DNA from 3 places in the Candidatus Clostridium eludens genome. Region 2 is predicted to be linked to each of the others. Evidence: riboswitches for the same ligand, from Rfam matches in the RefSeq annotation. Region 2 holds a riboswitch; each other region holds the start of a gene.
The links. Region 2 has a riboswitch for magnesium ahead of ACJDU8_RS00135 (Nramp family divalent metal transporter). Riboswitches for the same ligand answer to the same signal wherever they lie in the genome.
Positions count from the first base shown of each region.

Region 1: another riboswitch for magnesium. It lies ahead of ACJDU8_RS09105 (magnesium transporter); the one in region 2 lies ahead of ACJDU8_RS00135 (Nramp family divalent metal transporter).
Region 3: another riboswitch for magnesium. It lies ahead of ACJDU8_RS10980 (magnesium transporter); the one in region 2 lies ahead of ACJDU8_RS00135 (Nramp family divalent metal transporter).

Region 1 is NZ_JBJHZX010000011.1:67,998-74,765, reverse strand. Features, by position in the region: gene ACJDU8_RS09110 (Nramp family divalent metal transporter) at 1-860, opposite strand, end outside; gene ACJDU8_RS09105 (magnesium transporter) at 875-2,101, opposite strand; M-box (ykoK) riboswitch at 2,348-2,516, opposite strand; gene ACJDU8_RS09100 (manganese efflux pump) at 2,806-3,420, shown strand; gene ACJDU8_RS09095 (ABC transporter ATP-binding protein) at 3,836-4,942, opposite strand; gene ACJDU8_RS09090 (glycerophosphodiester phosphodiesterase) at 4,977-5,684, opposite strand; gene ACJDU8_RS09085 (ABC transporter substrate-binding protein) at 5,701-6,768, opposite strand, start outside.
Region 2 is NZ_JBJHZX010000001.1:39,764-46,531, forward strand. Features, by position in the region: gene ACJDU8_RS00120 (anti-sigma-I factor RsgI family protein) at 1-346, opposite strand, end outside; gene ACJDU8_RS00125 (sigma-70 family RNA polymerase sigma factor) at 339-1,025, opposite strand; gene ACJDU8_RS00130 (hypothetical protein) at 1,154-1,411, opposite strand; gene ACJDU8_RS00135 (Nramp family divalent metal transporter) at 1,618-2,853, opposite strand; M-box (ykoK) riboswitch at 3,053-3,218, opposite strand; gene ACJDU8_RS00140 (SH3 domain-containing protein) at 3,373-3,702, opposite strand; gene ACJDU8_RS00145 (metal-dependent hydrolase) at 3,847-4,473, opposite strand; gene ACJDU8_RS00150 (anti-sigma-I factor RsgI family protein) at 4,654-5,562, opposite strand; gene ACJDU8_RS00155 (sigma-70 family RNA polymerase sigma factor) at 5,552-6,238, opposite strand; gene ACJDU8_RS00160 (hypothetical protein) at 6,532-6,768, opposite strand, start outside.
Region 3 is NZ_JBJHZX010000014.1:100,375-107,142, forward strand. Features, by position in the region: gene ACJDU8_RS10955 (NAD(P)H-hydrate dehydratase) at 1-146, opposite strand, end outside; gene acpS (holo-ACP synthase) at 118-522, opposite strand; gene ACJDU8_RS10965 (DUF6514 family protein) at 1,019-1,366, opposite strand; gene ACJDU8_RS10970 (PTS sugar transporter subunit IIA) at 1,653-2,132, opposite strand; gene sleB (spore cortex-lytic enzyme) at 2,239-2,934, opposite strand; gene ACJDU8_RS10980 (magnesium transporter) at 3,081-4,343, opposite strand; M-box (ykoK) riboswitch at 4,555-4,724, opposite strand; gene ACJDU8_RS10985 (hypothetical protein) at 4,931-5,587, opposite strand; gene ACJDU8_RS10990 (YegS/Rv2252/BmrU family lipid kinase) at 5,679-6,575, opposite strand; gene ACJDU8_RS10995 (CBS domain-containing protein) at 6,701-6,768, opposite strand, start outside.

The DNA.
Region 1 (6,768 bases), on a different contig from region 2:
AACAATCCAAAAGCAAAAATTTGAGAAGCAAAGGCCCCAGCAAGTGGTTTTAATGCTACTGCGGCATCTTTAGCCTCATTTATTTGAATTCCACTTTTATGAAGTGTTGCTCCGCAAGCTACAATTATGAAGAAAGCAACAACTACTGTAATAATACTACCAACAACTACATCCCAGAATTCATATTTAAAGTCTTCAATTTTTAGCCCTTTTTCAATAACTGCTGATTGCATATAAAACTGCATCCAAGGTGCAATAGTAGTTCCTACCATACCAATAACCATACCTATATAATCAAAGTTAGTTTCAATAGTAGGATGAACCAAAGCACTACCTATTTCATGCCAATCTGGTTTAGCAAGAATTGCTGAACCAATGTATGATAACAAAAATATGCTAAAAATCAAGAATATTTTTTCCGTGGTCTTATAAGTACCCTTTACAACTAAAATCCATACGGCAATAGCTGCTAGTGGCACCGATATATATTTGCTTATTCCAAAAACTTGCATACTACCTGCAACACCTGCAAACTCAGTAGCTGTATTTCCTATATCTGCAATAATTAACCCAATGAATATAAAGAAAGTTACCTTAACACCAAAATTTTCTCTAATTAAGTCTGCCAAACCTTTTCCTGTAACTATGCCCATTCTAGCATTCATTTCCTGTACCACAAGAAGAACTATGAAACATGGAATTAATGACCAAAGTAATTTATAACCATAAGTTGCACCAGCTACAGAATATGTTGTAATACCACCTGCATCATTATCAACACTACCTGTTATAATTCCAGGACCTAAAATACTTAAAAATATTAATAAATTTCCTATCCATGTTTTTCTTTTTGCATTCATATTCTCACCCCCAATTATCTGTATCTTTTGTTATTCTTGGTAAATTCATGAACAACATCATTTATATTTACGGTTCCTCTTAGGTGCATTTGTTCATCAACTATAGGTATGGCAAATAAATTATATTTTGATATAGCTTTAACTAAACCGGTTGTTTCATCTGTATCCTTCATATATATAAGTTCTTTAGCCATAATATTTCCTAATCTTTTATCAGGGTCAGAAATAATTAAATCTCTTAAAGATACTACTCCAATAAGTTTATGAGTGTCACTTACAACATAAACATAATAAATTTGATCAATTTCATTTACTGATTCACGGATGTCATTTATTACATCAGCTACTGTATAGTCAGCTGGACATGATATAAAATCAGTATTCATAAGGCTTCCAGCCAGATATTCCTCATATTCCATAAGTTCTCTTATTTCATCTGAAGCTTCTTTTTCCATATTGCTAAGCAATTCTTCTGCTTTATTTTCATTTAGTCCATCTAATACATCAGCTGCTTCATCAGCTGGCATTTCTTCTAGGATATCAGCTGCCTTATCTGTAGGTAGTTTTCTGAGCAATCTCACCTGCACGTCTTCTTCTAATTCTTCTAATACATCTGCAGCTTTTGCATTATCTAAACTTGAGAAAATGATTACCCCCGTATTTACATCAAAATCTTCAATTATATCCGCAAGATCTGAAGGGTGAAGTGTAGATAATTTATTATAAGTTTTCGAAAGTAAAATGTCTTTTGATGTAAAAGCTGTCTGAATATCATCCCACATCATAAGCTTACTAGATACTTTAAATCCCAATCTCTTTAATGGTTTAGCAATTCCAATCCTTCTCAATAATCCATCAATACCGATATCTACTGCTACAGCAAACATACCATAAGGTAATATAACTAATCTAATATCATTAGCCCTAACTACTTTTCTGCCATTAACATCAATAATTTGTTTATCCAAGACAAACTTTTTCAATAGCATATAGTTACCTAAATCTTTACTTTCAATTTTATTACATGTCAAAACATATTGTCCTTTTTCTTTAGAAACATCAATATTATTAAAATCAATAAATTTTATCCCTTCTTTTGCCTTGATAACAGCAATCGTAATTTTGGGATTTTGAAAATTTATATCAACAGCTAAATCCTTCAAAGTTCCTATAACTTCTTTATTAGCCGTATAAATTTTATTACCTAATATTCTACTTAGATAAGCACTTCTAAATCGCATTGAACACACTCCTTTTCCTGCAGGGTGAACAATGCAAAGTTTAATGCAAGTACACCCTTATTATATTTTTCAGCAACAAATTTCTAATTTTTATATGGCCATATTTATAATGCGAGCCATCTTCCATTGAATTCATCACTCCCTTGGACCTATAATTTAAAATTATTTTTATATGTATTATTACACAAATATATGAAGGTAATTTATACAATAAAAAAGAGCCTTTAAAAGCTCGTCAAAACAACAAATTATTATTTCTTCGTTGAGCTTTAGCACTATGTGGCTTTGAGTTAACCCCAGCTACATTAAGTAAAACCTTAATTCGGTAGTACCTGTTGACCCATTGGCATCTCTCGATGTTTTTGGGCAGTAGCCTATATCCTATACATAGGAGCCTCACCTAACAATTATTTTATTACCTTCTTTACTTTCATTTGATAATAACTTCACGTTTATTATATGCTTTGAATTCTCTATTGTAAACACTTTTTTTGATAATATATATGTAGTTATTATTATCAATTGATAACAATTTACATTTTTATTAATAAAGAATATTTTAATTATACAACTTAATAAGGAAAATACGATGTAATAAAAATTCTATTAGCATAATTTAAAAAGACCTTTATAAATTCTTAATCACCATATAAATTTACAATCCATATATTATAATGTAACTAATAAAAAGAGAGAGAACACATATGGCATTGCTTTTATCTGCATTATTGTTTAGCTTATCCTCTAACCTGGATAATATAGTTGTAGGAATAGCTTACGGAATAAAGAGAATAAATGTGAGTATAATTGCAAATCTTATAATAGCAGTTGTAACATCTACCGGAACTTTTTTATCTATGTCAATTGGGGCGTATATATCAAAATTTTTGCCTCACTATATAGCTAATGGTTTAGGTGCCGTAGCTATTGTTATCTTGGGAGTATATTTTGTAATTCAGAGCATATTAAAGCTTATAAACAATACCAAGTCAAAGGAACTTGCCTTGAAAAATATTCATGATATGATTGAATATGCTGAAAAATCAGATTCAGATAACTCTGGTGACATAAGCATGAAAGAATCCATCCTTGTAGCATTCGGATTAACCTTCAACAACTTAGGAACTGGAGTAGCTGCAAGTATAACAGGAGTTAGTATTCAATTTACAGTCGTATCTACATTTATATTAAGTATCCTTACAATTATATTCGGTCAAGCTATAGGTAATCATGTATTAGGTAAACTTTTCGGTAAATATGCACCATTATTTTCAGGTATATTGCTAATAATACTTGGTATTATAGAATTTTTAAATTAGCATTTTTGCATTTACAAGAATCGAAATATTGGTAATCAACATGAATAATTTTAGTGATGATTACCAATAAGACTTTGTTAAGCTAAACTATTAGTATAGCATTGTGGATTACTTTTCTTCAAAAGTCAAAAGCCACGTAGAATATATTACTTCAACGTGGTCTTTATATACTATTCTAATCTCCTGGTATAGTGATACTTTATCAAAGAGCTAAAACTTAGAAAATTGTGTTATTGCAATAAATTACCCAAGTGTATTTCTCCATGACTTATTTAATACTGCTGCAATGTAAAAATTTCCATTCAACTTATTTGCTGAGGTCATTAATCTATTGTAATAAAATTAGGGTGTGATTACTGAACATGTTGCCAGTATAAAACCCGAAAGGATTAATACTTCGCTTACTACATCCCCACTATAAAATTGCTAGTTGTGTTTCATTATCAAAAATATGAATTTTATTAGACTCTAGAGCTAATTTTAGCTTATCACCTGACTTAACATTTACTATACCATTTATTCTGGCTATTACATTAATTTTATTTTTAGATAAATATACATAGCTCTCCGCTCCCATAAGTTCTGTTAAATCTATATTAAATTCTATTCCACAATTTTGACTATTGGTATCCTCTTCCATAAGGCTTATATTCTCAGGCCTTATTCCCACTATTACTTCTTTATCTGCATAACCTCGTTGGTCTAGAAATTCAGACATAATATCCCCTAGAATTATCTCTTCACCTTCAAATAAAGCTTTAAGTCTTCCATTTATGTATCTCAACCTAGCATGTATAAAATTCATTTGTGGGCTTCCAATGAATCCAGCTACAAATATATTTACGGGATGATTATATATTTCCTGTGGAGTAGCAACTTGCTGGATAACACCATCTTTCATTACAACAATTCTTGTACCAAGTGTCATTGCTTCTATTTGATCGTGGGTAACATATATAAACGTAGTCTGCAATTTTTTGTAAAGTTTAAATATTTCCGTTCTCATCCTAACTCTTAATTTAGCATCTAAATTTGACAGTGGTTCATCCATTAAAAACACCTTTGAATTTCTTACTATAGCTCTTCCCATAGCAACTCTTTGTCTTTGGCCACCAGATAATTCTTTAGGTTTTCTACTCAACAAATGGGATATATCCAATATTTCTGCTGCTTCTTTAACTTTTTTATCTATTTCATATTTTGATATCTTTCTAATTTTAAGTCCAAAGGCCATATTTTCATATACAGTCATATGTGGATATAATGCATAGTTTTGAAAGACCATAGCAATATCTCTATCTTTAGGTGTTACCTCGTTTACAAGGTTACCTCCTATGTAAATCTCTCCCTTGGTTACTTCTTCAAGACCTGCAATCATTCTAAGGACAGTAGATTTTCCGCAGCCAGAAGGACCTACAAACACTATAAATTCTTTGTCCTTTATTTCTAAGTTAAAATCCTTAATTGCTTCAACATCGCCTAAATATATTTTATATATATGTCTTAAGGATAGATCCGCCATTTCTATCATATTCCTTCCTATTAAATATCATTCTCTAATGAATCAACCTTTGAAGCACATTTGGATAGTTGGTTATGATACCATCCACCCCTAAATTTATAAGTCTTTTCATATATCTTTCTTCATTTACTGTATATGTGTTTATACGTATGTTGTTCTTTTTAATATCACTAACTATTTTTTTATTCATAACCAGTAAAAAAAATGGATGAAGCGCGTTAGTTCCGATTTTTTTTGCATATTTCCAGGGTTTGTAAATATGGTAATCATACAATAACCCTGTGCTTATATTACTATCATACTGCTTCACTTTTTGTATAGAAGAGTAATTGAAAGAAGATATTATTACATTTTTTTCTAGTTTGTATTCATATATTTTATCTACTGTATTCTTTTCTAAGTTATTGTACTCAATAATATCATTCTTAAGTTCTAAGTTTAAAAGTAAATTTTTGTCTTTTATATAATTTAAAACTTCATCTATACTTGGAATTTTTTCTCCCTTTCCAGCATTAAATTTTCTTATTTCAGCATAAGTATGATCTTTTATAAATCCAGTTCCATCTGTGGTTCTATCTACAGTTTCATCATGACAAATGGCTATAACGCCATCTTTAGTCATATGAAGATCTGTTTCTATCCCATCTGCACCTGCTTCTACTGCTTTTTCAAAGGCCATCATAGTATTTTCAGGAAAACATCCACTGAAGCCTCTATGTGCAATATTTAAAGTTTTAATCATACCTAAAGTTCCCTCTTTACTTTTTGTTTTCTTTATTATATTTTTGTATGGCTGTATTTATACTACTTGCTGCGTTTTTAACACATTCCTCTGGAGTCTGTTTGTCTTGAAGCATCTGCTCTATATTTGTTTCAACAGTCTGCCTTGCTTCAGGAAATACTGACATAAGTGCTCCTTTAGCTACAGCTGGTGATGCATGAAGCTGATCTATTGCAGTCTGGAATTGAGGCTTCTGCTTTAAATTATCCTTCATCAATTGAACATCATAGGCTTTTTTAGTCACAGGAAAATATCCTGTTTGTGTAGCCCAGTAAGCCTGTTCATCTGGTGATACCATGTATTTTATGAATTCCCAGGTTGCTTTTTCCTTTTCTTTATCATTACTATTCATTGCCCATAATGAAGCTCCTCCTATCGAAACACCACCATCCTGTACTCCATCAAATGATGGCAAAAATGCAGTTCCAATCTGGAACCTTCCGCCGACTCCACTTAGCACGGCAGATAAATCTGCTGTTGATTCAATATATATTGCCGTTTTACCTGCTATAAATGCATTTTCCGTATCATCTTCATTTCTTCCAAAATTACCTGCATTACCAGACTTGACTAGTTCCTGCCATTCATTTAGTATTTTTAATCCTGAGCCATTTTTATCGAATTCTACAGCTGTTGGAGCTGCCTTTCTTCCATTTCCATTATTTGCATAATATTGTCCCTGCTTGACTATAAATTGTTCAAAAAACCAACCATATATAGCCATTGAATATCCATATTGAGTGACTTTCCCGGAATTATCTTTTTTAGTTAGCTTGACCATATCCTGTTCCAGTTCTGAAAACGTCCTTGGCGGACTATCCGGATTTAATCCTGCCGCTTTAAAAGAATCTTTATTATAGTACATTATAGGAGTCGATGAGTTAAATGGCATTGAGTATAATTTATCATTAACTGTATAATATCCTGCTATATTAGGTTCTAAGTTTGATGTATCATATTTCTCATCATCTATAAAATCCTGAATTGGTTTAACCCACCCGCTATCTATCATAAATCTAGTACCTATGTCATATACCTGCATAAC
Region 2 (6,768 bases):
ATATCTTACTTCCATCATCATTTAATGCTTTACAGGAAATAATTTTGTTTAAGAGGTTTACCTTTAATTCAATATGTGGATTTATATCCACTAGAACTGTAGCTACAGGACTGTAATAAGCTTTTGTGCCTGCACCTATGAATAGTATAAACATTATACATGCTGCAGCTGCTATTACTTTCCCATTAGGATAAAAAAAATTATAAAAAACTTCATCTCCTTTAAATATTTCTCCAATATTAGGCTTCTTTCCATTACAGTTTACTTTTATAAATTCACCACAAGAAGTAAGCAAATTAGCATATTTTCCATTTATACTTATTACTATGCCCTCTTTTTTACCCATTATATTCACCCACTTTTATATTTAAATAAGACTTTATGTAAAGGAATTTATTACTATTAAATATTGTAAATAAAACAATAATATATTTTCTCCATTTATCAATAAATTTTTTGTTCAATCCAGTATACATACATATTTGTTTAACAGGTAATTGCTTATTATTTAATATGGAATTACTAATTTCACTATCATTAGATATTTTGAAAACAAGGTCTAAAACAGCATTTCTTGTATCTTTATGTTTGGGACTATTATTTACAAGACTAATAAAATTGATTTTATATTTTTTAAGTTCTTTATTTAATTCAATAATTTCATCTGCTCTATTTTTATTTTCAAATTCTAACTCAAATTTGGATATTGAATTGTCGTTATCCAATTTTTCCATCATATAATCACCATCATCAAAAGTAAGCAAAGGTGAATTTTTATTTTTTCTAAAGTAATCAATTAACGCATTTCTAATTATAATCCTTGCATATGCATAAAAGTTTCCCTTAGATTCACTATAATTATCACAGGCCTTGTTAAATGCAATCAAGGCAATACTTAATTCATCATCATTTTCCCATTGGAGATATTTTTTTGAAATACTATAGGTACATTTATATATAAAATTTTTATTTTCATTAATAAATTCATTTCTATTTTCATAGAACAAGTGACTGATATTTTGCACAAAATCACCTCATCTATAAACATTATACGTGATAAATTAAAATTTTGGGGGGGTATAACAAAAACTCCCTAAAATATATTAACACATAATATATTTTAGGGAGCAGTTAATAGTCATTTTATCGGCTGTTATTCAATTGAGTCACCTTCTATATTTCTAATAATAGCAGTCTCATCTGGTAAATCTCCGATTTCAACTTTTATTTCTGTGCAAATATCTATTAAATTTTCATTATAGTTTTTAAGATATTCTAGTAAATTATAAGGATTGATATGGCTATTTTTATTCACAATAACAGACATTCTATTTATCTTTGAAATTTTTCCTTGTTTGCAGCATTTATCTAAACCCTGTGATATTTTACTCAGTAATATAGTATCATGCATAAGATCTCATCTCCCAAATTAATTTTTTATAACTCTCACTTTAAGCTTAAATTGCATACAGCTCTATTAACAGCTGCATATAGGAGAGTTCCTTTACCACTAATATTATCTATATATTCAAATTTGATTCAATTATGTATAATAAAAGAATTACATAGAAAATATTTTTGCCAAACTTGAAAAACCACTATATAATGGCAATTAGATTAAATCAACTTGTTTAACACTGGAGATATGAACAGAATTACTGATAAAGTAATGATAAATATTACCGTTATCCATACTATTACATTTTGCAATTTATTATTTACATACTTGCCCATAAGTTCTTTATTATTTATTAATAATACCATAAAGATTAAAATTACAGGGCATAACATACCAGCAACCTGTTGTGTATCAATCATAATAGTAACTAGCGACAATTTAGGCACCAACACCAATGCTGAACTACATACAATCATAAAAGTGAAGATACCATAAAAAACTGGCGCTTCATCATATGAATTATCTAGACCGCTCTCAAATCCAAATGATTCACATATAGCATAAGTAGTTGAAAGTGGAATCACCATGGCAGCAAGTACGGAAGCTCCAAATAATCCAACAGCAAAAAGTATTGTAGCATAGTTACCTGCCAGAGGCTTTAACGCCATAGCAGCTTGTTCAGCATTATTAATTTTGATACCTGCTTTAAACAAAGTCATTGCTGTACACACAATTATAAAAAAAGAAACTAAATCTCCCCAAATAGCACCTAAATATACATCTAACTTTTCGTATTTGTAGTCTTTAATGCTTAATCCCTTATCCACCACAGCGGATTGGAGATAAAATTGCATATAGGGAGTTATTGTAGTCCCTATCATTCCTATAAAAGTTAAAATATAATCTTTGTTAAAATTTATAGTTGGTGTAACTGTTGCCCTAGCAACCTCATTCCAATTTGGATGAACTTTAAAACAAGTTATTATATAAGTGAAAAATACAAAAGTAAATGCCAAAAAAACTTTTTCCGTTTTTTTATAGGAACCCTTAGTTATCACAAACCACACCAAAAATGCCATAATGGGAACTGTAATGTATTTAGTAATTCCAAACAACTCTAAACTTGCAGCTATACCTGCAAAATCTCCAATACATACCCCAAAATTAGCAATAAATAATACACTCATTGCGAAAAAAGACCATCTAACACTGTAGTTTTCTCTAATTAAATCAGATAATCCCTTTCCCGTAACTACAGCCATCCTAGCATTCATTTCTTGGATTACGCCCAAGCTAAATGTTATTAGTAAAATACCCCACAGCATTTTGTATCCATAAGAAGCACCTACAGTTGCATATGTGGCTATACCGCCAGCATCATTTCCGGCATTAACCGTTATAAGTCCCGGACCAATAATACCTAATATAAATAAGAGTTTGTTTTTCTTTTTCATTTAATTTTACCTCCCTACATTACAATGCAGGAGAATGATCTTTGGGCTTCATCAATTGAAACAAGACTTCTCCACATTCATTGATTTTTGATAGTTGTATTTTATTTATACATAAATCACTAGGGTCTGCTTCCATTGACTTCACCTCCTAAGAAAAAATAAAAAGAGCCCCAAAAAAGGCTCTATAAAACTGCAACTAATATTATATCTTTCGTTGAGCTTTAGCACTATACAGCTTTGAGTTTAACTCAGTTACATTAAGTAAAACCTTAATTCGGTAGTACCTGTTAACCCATTGGCATCTTTCGATATTTTTGGGCAGTAACATATATCTGATATAGGAGCCTCACCTAACAATATGCTCTTAAATTTTAACAACCCGTTCAATAAGTATGTCCTCCATACAAGTATAATATTCTATATAGCTATAGTCAATAATTTATGCTCTACTAAATATATAAAGTTATGTTTAGTGTAATTGGGAATATAATAAAAATACATTTGTTCTCTGTAATTATCTTATTCTACACTATCTAAATAAGCAGCATGAACATAACCTATAATACCATTATGATGAATTTTGATAAAAGAATTATAATAATAATCAGTATCGTCAATGTCAACTACATCTCCGTAATATAGAGAACCTAAAACTGCTGAACTGGTATTGGGCTCACTTCTAATATTTATACTATTGTTTACACAATAAAATGCAGGAATTAAGTCAGAATGTGCTATTTTATTTGAACCACCTACATTTCTTACATTTGTAGGTGCAGTTACCATATTAGGTACTAATAGAATGAAGCTTAATATTAAAATATTTATTATTACAAATTTTTTTCTCACCAAAATTATCTCCTTCTAAAATTCAATATTTTTAATAAATGTAATATATTACATAATTACACAAAAGTCAATAATAAATACATATTTTGTAATTTAAAGATGTAAAATAGACAGCCCATCAATAAGATAAGCTGTCTGTTTTATTTAGAAGTGTATATGAAAATATTTTAAGTTGTATACATATATTATTTTACACAAAAAACCTGCATAACTAATGGTAGATATAGCGGCATTTGCTATCCCCCTAGAACTGACAAGTGAAAAACAAAGGTCTCCCACCGGTAATGGAAACAGTAAATGTTCCGGCTTTTCATTTAATAAATCCAATACCATGTGCAGTGCATATCCAAGTCCGAACCAGATAACAAACTTTCCTGCAATCAGCCATACTCCTATATTTATAGTTGTAAAGCCTAGCAAACTATGCATATATTTTCTATGCCCTGTTATTCTTCCCAAAACAATTGAAGCAATTATAAATAAAATACCTATCACCTTCAGCTGCCCCGGCATATTTTTACTTATTAACTTCATAACATTGTAATGAAACAAATATGTATCTGCCAAATATAAGCCTAATAACAAACTAATCATGTGAATAATATCACTTATAACATGTCCAGCTTTAGACATTTTCAAATCTGCATCTGTGGCATATGAGCCCAGTACCACAAACCCCAAACCTATGATAGAAGTTTCTATACTTGCTTTAGGAACTAATAAAAACGCTGCTCCGCAAAGCCCCACCGCTGCATGTGTCTTTCCCGTCATAACTTACCTCCAAAAATTACTTCATTTTCCATTAAGCCTCTTTTCTTGTTCTTAAGAAGCAAGCTTAAAAAACTTTATTTCAAGTATATATCAACTAAATTATCGAATGAATTTAATTAATAAATATATATTTTATATAATGTTTTTAGTTTGTTAACATTGTATATAAATGCTAATATTTCATTTATGGCTATTTGAACTAGAATTTTGTTTAGATGGATTCCCTTTATCGGAATTATTTCCCTGACTTCTATCAGCTCTTTTCCGAGAACTTTGATCTTCTTTAATTTTATTACAATCTGAATATCCAGATTGTTTTAAATTATTTTCCCCTTCATCATTATTTTTATCTAAGGTAGAATTAGTTGTACTTGTAGAACCATTTTGGCTTTGAGAACTGTTCTTATTGATATTATTATTTGATGGCTTCACATTTTTTAATCCATTATTAAATGCATCACTATCAATAATCTTCGCATTGCCATTAGAATTACTATTTGAGTTTTTATTTAAATTCTTGTTTAAAATCACATTGCCATTGGATTGAATCTTAACATTTAAATTAGAAGCTGCTGCATTTGACTTAAACTCAGAAACATCTATGTTTTTACCAGTTATATTAATAGAAATAGTTTTTGTTTTCACATAATCCTCATTAATAAATTTATCTTTTTTAGATTCATCAATTATCATTTCTAAACCATTATTGATATTCACATTATTTATCTTAATGTGGCTTAATATTTTACCTCCATCATTATTTAATGCCTTACAGAAAATAATTTTGTCTAAGAAGTTTACCTTTAATTCAATATGTGGATTTATATCCACTAGAACTGTAGCTACAGGACTATAATAAGCTTTTGTGCCTGCACCTACAAATAGTATAAACATTATACATGCTGCAGCTGTTATTGCTTTTCCATTAAGATAAAAAAAATTATGAAAAACTTCATCACCTTTAAATTTTTCTCCAATATTAGGCCTCTTTCCATTACAGTTTACCTTTATAAATTCGCCACAAGAAGTAAGCAAATTAGCATATTTTCCATTTATACTTACTACTATCCCCTCTTTTTTACCCATCATTTTCACCCACTTTTATATTTAAATAAGACTTTATGTAAAGAAATTTCTCACTGTTAAATATTACAAATAAAACAATAATATATTTTCTCCATTTATCAATAAATTTTCTGTTGAATCCAGTATAAATACATATTTGTTTAACAGGTAATTGCTTATTATTTAATATGGAATTACTAATTTCACTATTACTAGATATTTTGAAAACAAGGCCTAAAACAGTGTTTCTTGTATCTTTATGTTTTGGACTATTATTTACAAGACTAGTAAAATTGATTTTATATTTTTTAAGTTCTTTATTTAATTCAATAATTTCATCTGTTCTATTTTGATTTTCCAGTTCCAATTGAAATTTGGATATGGAATTTTCATTGTCTAATTTTTCCATGACATAATCACCATCGTCAAAAGTAAGTAACGGTGAATTTTTATTTTTTCTAAAATAATCAATTAATGCATTTCTAATTATAATTTTTGCATATGCATAAAAGTTGCCTCTAGATTCCGTATAATTATCACAAGCTTTATTAAATGCAATTAAAGCAATACTTAGCTCATCATCATTTTCCCATTGGAGATATTTTTTTGAAATACTATAGGTACATTTATATATAAAATTTTTATTTTCATTAATAAATTCATTTCTATTTTCATAGAACAAGTGACTGATATTTTGCACAAAATCACCCCATCTATAAACATCATACGCAATAAATAAAAATTTTAAGGGAATTTATTAAACTACTTAAGATATCCTATTAATTTATTTGATTATTAATAATAAAAAACTATCTAAGAAATACTCTTAAAGAGAGCCAAAAATGCACAAAAAAACACATAAGCACCTAATTTCGAATAAGAAATTAGGTGCTTTTTATGCTTCAAAATAGTAAATTAGGATTTTTTAATTACTACCTTAGCAGTAAATATATTACATCAGATCAACAGGGTTGTTTATTTAATAAACTATTATTAAGCTGTTATACCTTTAATTCCAAATATAGGTTTCATAAAAGGTACTTTTGCTTTTTGATAAATATTTATATCCACATCAACTTTTAAATCTTTTAAGACAAATACTTTAACATTGTTATATTTATAAATATCATATAGCTCCTCGTCTACTATGTCAGTTTCAAATGAAGTCTTAATTTTAACAGTTTTCACGTCATTATGAATGTTACCACAATCGCAATCTATTGATGTATT
Region 3 (6,768 bases), on a different contig from region 2:
ACACAAAAAGAATCATAATTCTCCAAATCTATATTTTTAATTACTTTAAGTGCAGCATTTTCCATAAGAACAATACCTGGTATCTTTAGCTCATTTATACTATAACTATCTATGGCCCTAGCCATTTCTACAGTCGCTATCTTCAATTTTATCAACCTCCATTATTACGTAGGCTATAGCATTATCTACTCCATGAGATATGCTTAAATGAATCTTATAATTTCCATATTTATTCATCATTAATTTAGCTTTTCCTTTTAGTACTACAGTTGGTCTGCCAGAGGCAGTTCTATCTATTTCTATGTCTTTAAAATCAAAGCCCCTGAATCCACTGCCCAATGATTTTACAACAGCCTCCTTTGCCGCAAACCTACCTGCTACAAATTCCGGCCTTAGATTTCTATTTTTAAGGTACTCTACTTCATTTTTACTAAAAATTCTATCTATGAAATTACCATGTTTATCAATGGCTTCTTTAATCCTTCTAATTTCAACTATATCTACTCCAACACCTAATATCAAAATATAATACACCCCCAAATCCAATTCTTAAATAATATACTATTATATCTTATATTACATTTATTTATTAGCACAGTAAATACTAAATTAGGTTCACATACAATTTTACCTAAGTGCTAGTTAATTTTATATTTAGGCATGTTCAGAGAAATAGGCCATTTCATCAAGTGATTCTTAGGTTCAGGTGGAGTTTGCTTATGAGAAATACTTTTCTCCATCTGAACTTATTAACAGTATTCTTAGTGTCTTTAGCACTTAGAATACGTTATCCTTTAGGAGAAGAACTTATCCAGACGCGTAGCAGTGCTTATCCCCCACTTTGATAGAAAAGCAGAGAACCAAAATTTTTAATTTTGTGTGAATCGCTTTCACAGAGTGCGATGGGGGTGTTAGTAATTGTAGCGTTCGGATAAAATAGAATTTTATCCTTTTATAATATTGTTTTTCTACTCGCATGTAATTAAAAAAGAGGATCTCTCCCCTTTTTATACTAGATTTAGTATGCTATATACTTTACTTCTCTATCGAAATCCAAAATATATCTGTCTACATAATCACCAATTGTATCAACTAAATGCAGTGGCGACACTTTATTCTCATATAACAATTTTAGTAGATTATGTACTTTATGTCTATATGGACTTATACTTTCTATACAATCTCTTCGTACATTTACTAATTTTTCATTTAATATGTCCTGTCTCTCTACTTCTATACCATAGGATTGAATTTCTATGCGATCTTTTTGATATGTGATAACCGCTTTTCCTTTAAGCAATCTATAATAATACACATACTTCATATCTTCTACAGTCTCAGTGGAAATAAAATTCTCTACTACCATAATCAATACCTCCCCAACAATTACTTATAGTAATACTAACATTAAAAATATATTAACATATACTATAAAAGAAATGTGTCAGTTCATAGATTAGTACTATTATAAATTATCCCTTATATGTGACAATAAAAATCTTGTACCTACGGTTATATAAGAATATATATGCTTATATACTATTTATTAGCAATTTTTATTAAATAATATTGTCGAAACTCCAACTATTTTGGCTCTCTATTTTTTATAAATTTAAAGTCATAATTGAATAAATAGTAAATTAAATAGCTGTTTACTTTATTCTATACATAATTAACTCATTTTTTCCCGCTTTAACTGTCTTACCTGTATTATACTTTATATCTTTAAGGGTTTCTGAATTTGTTATAATAATTGAAGTTATAAGAGAATATCCTCTTTCTTCTATAAACTTCCTATCTAATCTTATCATAGGATCCCCAACCTTTACTTTCATACCTTCTTCTACCAATCTTTCTAATCCTTCACCATTTAGTTCTATAGTATCAACGCCAACATGTACTAATAATTCAGTACCATTTTTTAAAACCATTCCAAAAGCATGATTTGTCTTAAGTATAAGAACCACAGTTCCGTCTGCAGGGGCTAAAACCATATCTCCAGTTGTATCAATTGCCACACCATCTCCTGCCATTCTCTCTGAAAATACTTGATCTGGTACTTGTGACAGATCAATTATTTTTCCATCAATCGGAGCCGTTAACTCAAAATTTTTCTTTAGAAAATCAAACATGCTTTAATCACTCCCAATATATTATAGTTATATAATAATATAATTTTCTTATACTTAATTGTAACAAATATTAATATATGTGGAAAGTTAAAATTCGTAATATATTTTATCTGCAAAATCTATGCTTACCTATAATTTTGATAAGAGGCCTTGACCATATCCACGAACTAGTTGCTGTATCCGGATTAAAATAATATACTGCCCCATCTGAAGGATCCCAGCCATTTAAGGCATCTCTGGCCGCATTTATAGAACTTTGCTGCATATTAGCATGTACCTGACCGTCTACTATAGCAGTAAAAGCTCCTGGTTGGTAAATTACTCCAGCTATGGTGGATGGAAATCTAGGATCTCTGGTCCTGTTTAAAATCACAGCTCCTACTGCCACCTGCCCCTCATATGGTTCCCCTCTAGCCTCACCATTTATCAAACGTGCCAATAGTATTACATCTTGATTATTACTTTCACTACCGCTGCTTCCAGCCACATTTATGGCTAACGCTGACAAAGTAGCATCTCCAACTACTCCATCCACATTCAATCCATTTTTGGACTGAAAATATTTTACCGCAGTATAAGTTTGATATCCATATATTCCATCTACATTTCCATTATAATATCCCCAATCTCTGAGCTTTGTCTGTACTTGTGTAACTACATTTCCCCTTGAGCCATAATAATAAGCTACAGCTTTTACCGCATTATTATAAGGAAGTAAAAATAAAGAAGTAGATATATATGTAAACATTATAATTAATATTAGTATTAATTCTATTTTAAACTTAATAATCTTTTTTACCATATAGCCATCTCTCCTTTTGATATTTTATTATGTAAATCTAGTTTGTGCACAAATATAGTAAAAAATACATGAAAAAAAATACTATTAATTTCACCCTTTTGGTGATTATTAATAGTATTCTTCCAGAGCTTTAACAATAATATTACCTACCCTACTTTCCTCAATCTTTTTCTCCAGCTAGGTATTAATATATCTTCTACTATATCATTCATTATTACTATACCACATAATCTCTCATCATCATCTAATACAGGCAGTGAAAAGAGATTATATTTTGAACAAATTTCTATAGCTTTATCAATATTTTCATTATGGTTCACTGTAGATACACTACATTCCATTATATCTTTCAATCTATCTTCAAAGTTTGATAATATTAAATCTTTTAAAGACACAACCCCCTGAAGTTTTTGTTTATCATCAATAATATATATATAATAAGATACTTCGTCTTCTGGCTTAATCTCCTTTAAAAGTTCAATAGTTTCCCTAACTGTTATGTTTATATTAAAAGAAATAAAATCTTTATTCATTATACTTCCTACAGTTTCTTTTTTATAACCCATAAGAGCTTTTACTTCCTCTGCATCTTCCTTTTTCATATTGAAAAGTATTTTTTCAACAGTCTCTTCATCAGCTTCCTCTAAAATATCTGCTATTTCATCATTTGGCATATTATATAATACTTCATCCCTTTTAGATTGACTTAAATTTTCCAAAATATCTACCTGCATTTCTGGAGCTATCTCTTCTAAAGTATCTGCTGCTAAATTTTCATCTAGACTTTCAAAAACTCTTTTCCTATAGTTTATATCCATATCTTCTAGTATATCCGCCAAATCTGCCGGATGAAGCTTAGATAATTTTTTATATGGTATACACAACTTTAAATTATCATTTATAACTTCCAAAGACTCCACATTATTCCATATTATTAAGCTATCTTCAGGTTTTTTATCAAACAAATCATAGCACTTTTTTACAACCCCTTCTAGACCAAACCTTCTTCCTAAAGCCAAAACTCCCGTATCAACAGCTACAACTCTATATTCTCCTGCTATTTCTGTAATCCTAATATCGTTAACTTTTACAAGTTTTTTCCCATTTATATCTACTATCTGTTTATCCAGTAAATGTTTTGATAAAAGATACGAATATCGTTGCAGTATTATTTCTCTTATTCCCTCTCCTTTTATTATTACCTTATCATTATCTTCATAAAAATTTATATTTTTACACTCACAGTTAAATACTTCTGACTTTTTTTTTACTTTATACCCTATAGCCTTTGGTATTCCATCATCAACAGAAACGTAAATATCACATAATTTTCCTACATATTCATTGAATTCATCATAAATTTTTCTACAGAGAATCTTACTCAAAAAGAAACTAGATAATTTTTTCATAAATATTCCTCCTTCAATATACAGAGAAATATTTTATAAAACCAATTTACACAATTATCTAAAATAATCCCCTGTATACCTTCTAAATTTTTGTTTTAAAATACACCGACCTCCATACGGTCCGTTTTCCATTTGACACACCACCTAAATTAAAAAATTTAAATATATGCAAATAAACTAAAAAAAGCCCTAAGGGCTCCATATTAAACTAAAACTTTTAAATCGTCTGAGTTTTAGCACTATATAGCTTTAGACTAAACTTTGTCCAGCTACATTAAGTAAAACCTTAATTCGGTAATACCTGTTGACCCATTGGCATCTCTCGATGTTTCCGGGCAGCAGCATGTGTCTATATAGGAGCCTCACCTAACATAATAAAAATATATATAATTTATTCTCTACTATTAATTATATTACAAATTCATTGAAATGCAACAGTAAATATAAAATTTATTTATATTTACTCATTACATTAATTTATTGTAAGTTTGCTCATTTTCATGGCACATCTCATAGTATATCTTCAATTACCTTAAACATTGTGAGTTTTTATATAGACTTATAACAACTGACTTCTCCTATATAGCCTAATTTAATCTAGTTACTAAATTTTTCTTAACTTTATTTAATGCATAAATTAATACAATTACCCAGAATATATCCCCAAGTATATTTTCTACTAAAATCCTTATACCCATAAACCATAATATAGATTCTATTACGGTCACAAAAGCCGCTAGCAATACTAAATATATTCCTAATTTGTTTACACCTTTTTTATTAACAAATCCTAAAACAAAAAATATTATTAAAGTATTAAACACTATGTATGTCCAATATATATATATATGCTGCAAGAAAACTAATGTGTATACTGATTTTTCTACAATTTGCAATACAGCTGCACATTTATACATAATAAAAATATATAGTAAAATCAACATTATAGATATTATAAATATATAGTAAAACTTAATATTATTTTTTCTAATAAAAATGTATAATACAGTAAACACTATCATAGGAACTACAATTAAATTTAAAAAAAACGGAATTTTAAGCATATATAAATACTTCATATTAGTAGCAAAAAGCATAATAGAAATTGAAATATATCTAAATATCATAGCTATAATAATAATAAAGGTTATTACTTTTATTTTACCTGGTAGAGATTTAGTCCAAACCAATCCTTGAATTAGCATTAGAAACATAACCGGTAATAAAAAAATATAAATTATCATGTATCCTCCCTATTTTTAGTAGTATCCTAACTTATATTTATTAATATTACCTAGTCCATATTACTATTTTAAAGAAAAACTTGCATTAAGCCTATTTATGAATTTTATGTTTTATCCCTAAAACTTCTATTCCACCCTTTATGCACTCCACCATAAGCGGAAAATCAGGACCTCTCTCTCCATCTATATCAGTTACTATGCCTTCCTTACAGTATACTTCTACTTTATTTGATTTAAAATATATAAGTCCTGATGTATTTTCTAAATGATCTCCCCGAAGCATTTTTATAAAAAGTGCAATAGTATCTTTTATCATTGATGCTTTTATTATAATTATATCTAAAAGTCCGTCATCTATTTTAGCTTTATATGCAAACTTAAGATTCCCTGCTGTCTGCCCGTTAAATATAAGCATTAGATACATATCTCCATCAAAAACTGCATTTTCAGACTTTACTTTTACTTTCAACTTTCTAAGATTAGTAAGTTGCTCTAATCCTTTAACATAATAAGCTAATTTCCCAATTGTATTTTTTAAATTTACATCTGTTTTTTGCGATACATCTGTAAATAAACCTGTACTGGCTACATTTATAAAGTACTTATCATTTACTTTTCCTAAATCTAACTTTTTGGGGATACTATTTATTATCTGTTCACAAGCCTCTTGAATATTTTCTGACATCCCTATAAATTTAGCGAAATCATTAGCAGTACCTACAGGAAGTATAGCTATAGGTATATTTATATTTAATTTTTTCATATGGTTTACAGCAGTATCTACTGTACCATCTCCTCCAGCTACTAATATATATTTATAAGTCTGATCTATGTCTTTAAAAGCCTCTTTCATATCAGCTTCAAAGCTGACCCTAAAAGGTATTATTTGATATCCATATTTTTGATGTATCTTAATAACGTTTTCTATATTATATATTATAGCCTTTTCCCCAGAATATGGATTATAAATAAATTTCACTTTATTCATGTTAACTCTCCTAAATGATAAACTTATTATTAAATGCATAGCGTAACATAATTATATCACCACGAACAATAAATCCACAAGATTACTCAGCAATTCTTGTGGATTTATTTACAAATTATTAATCTCTAAAACTGTGAATTACTTGGCTGAGATATACTACTTAGTGCGTCTCCTGCTTGATTATTAGATTTAG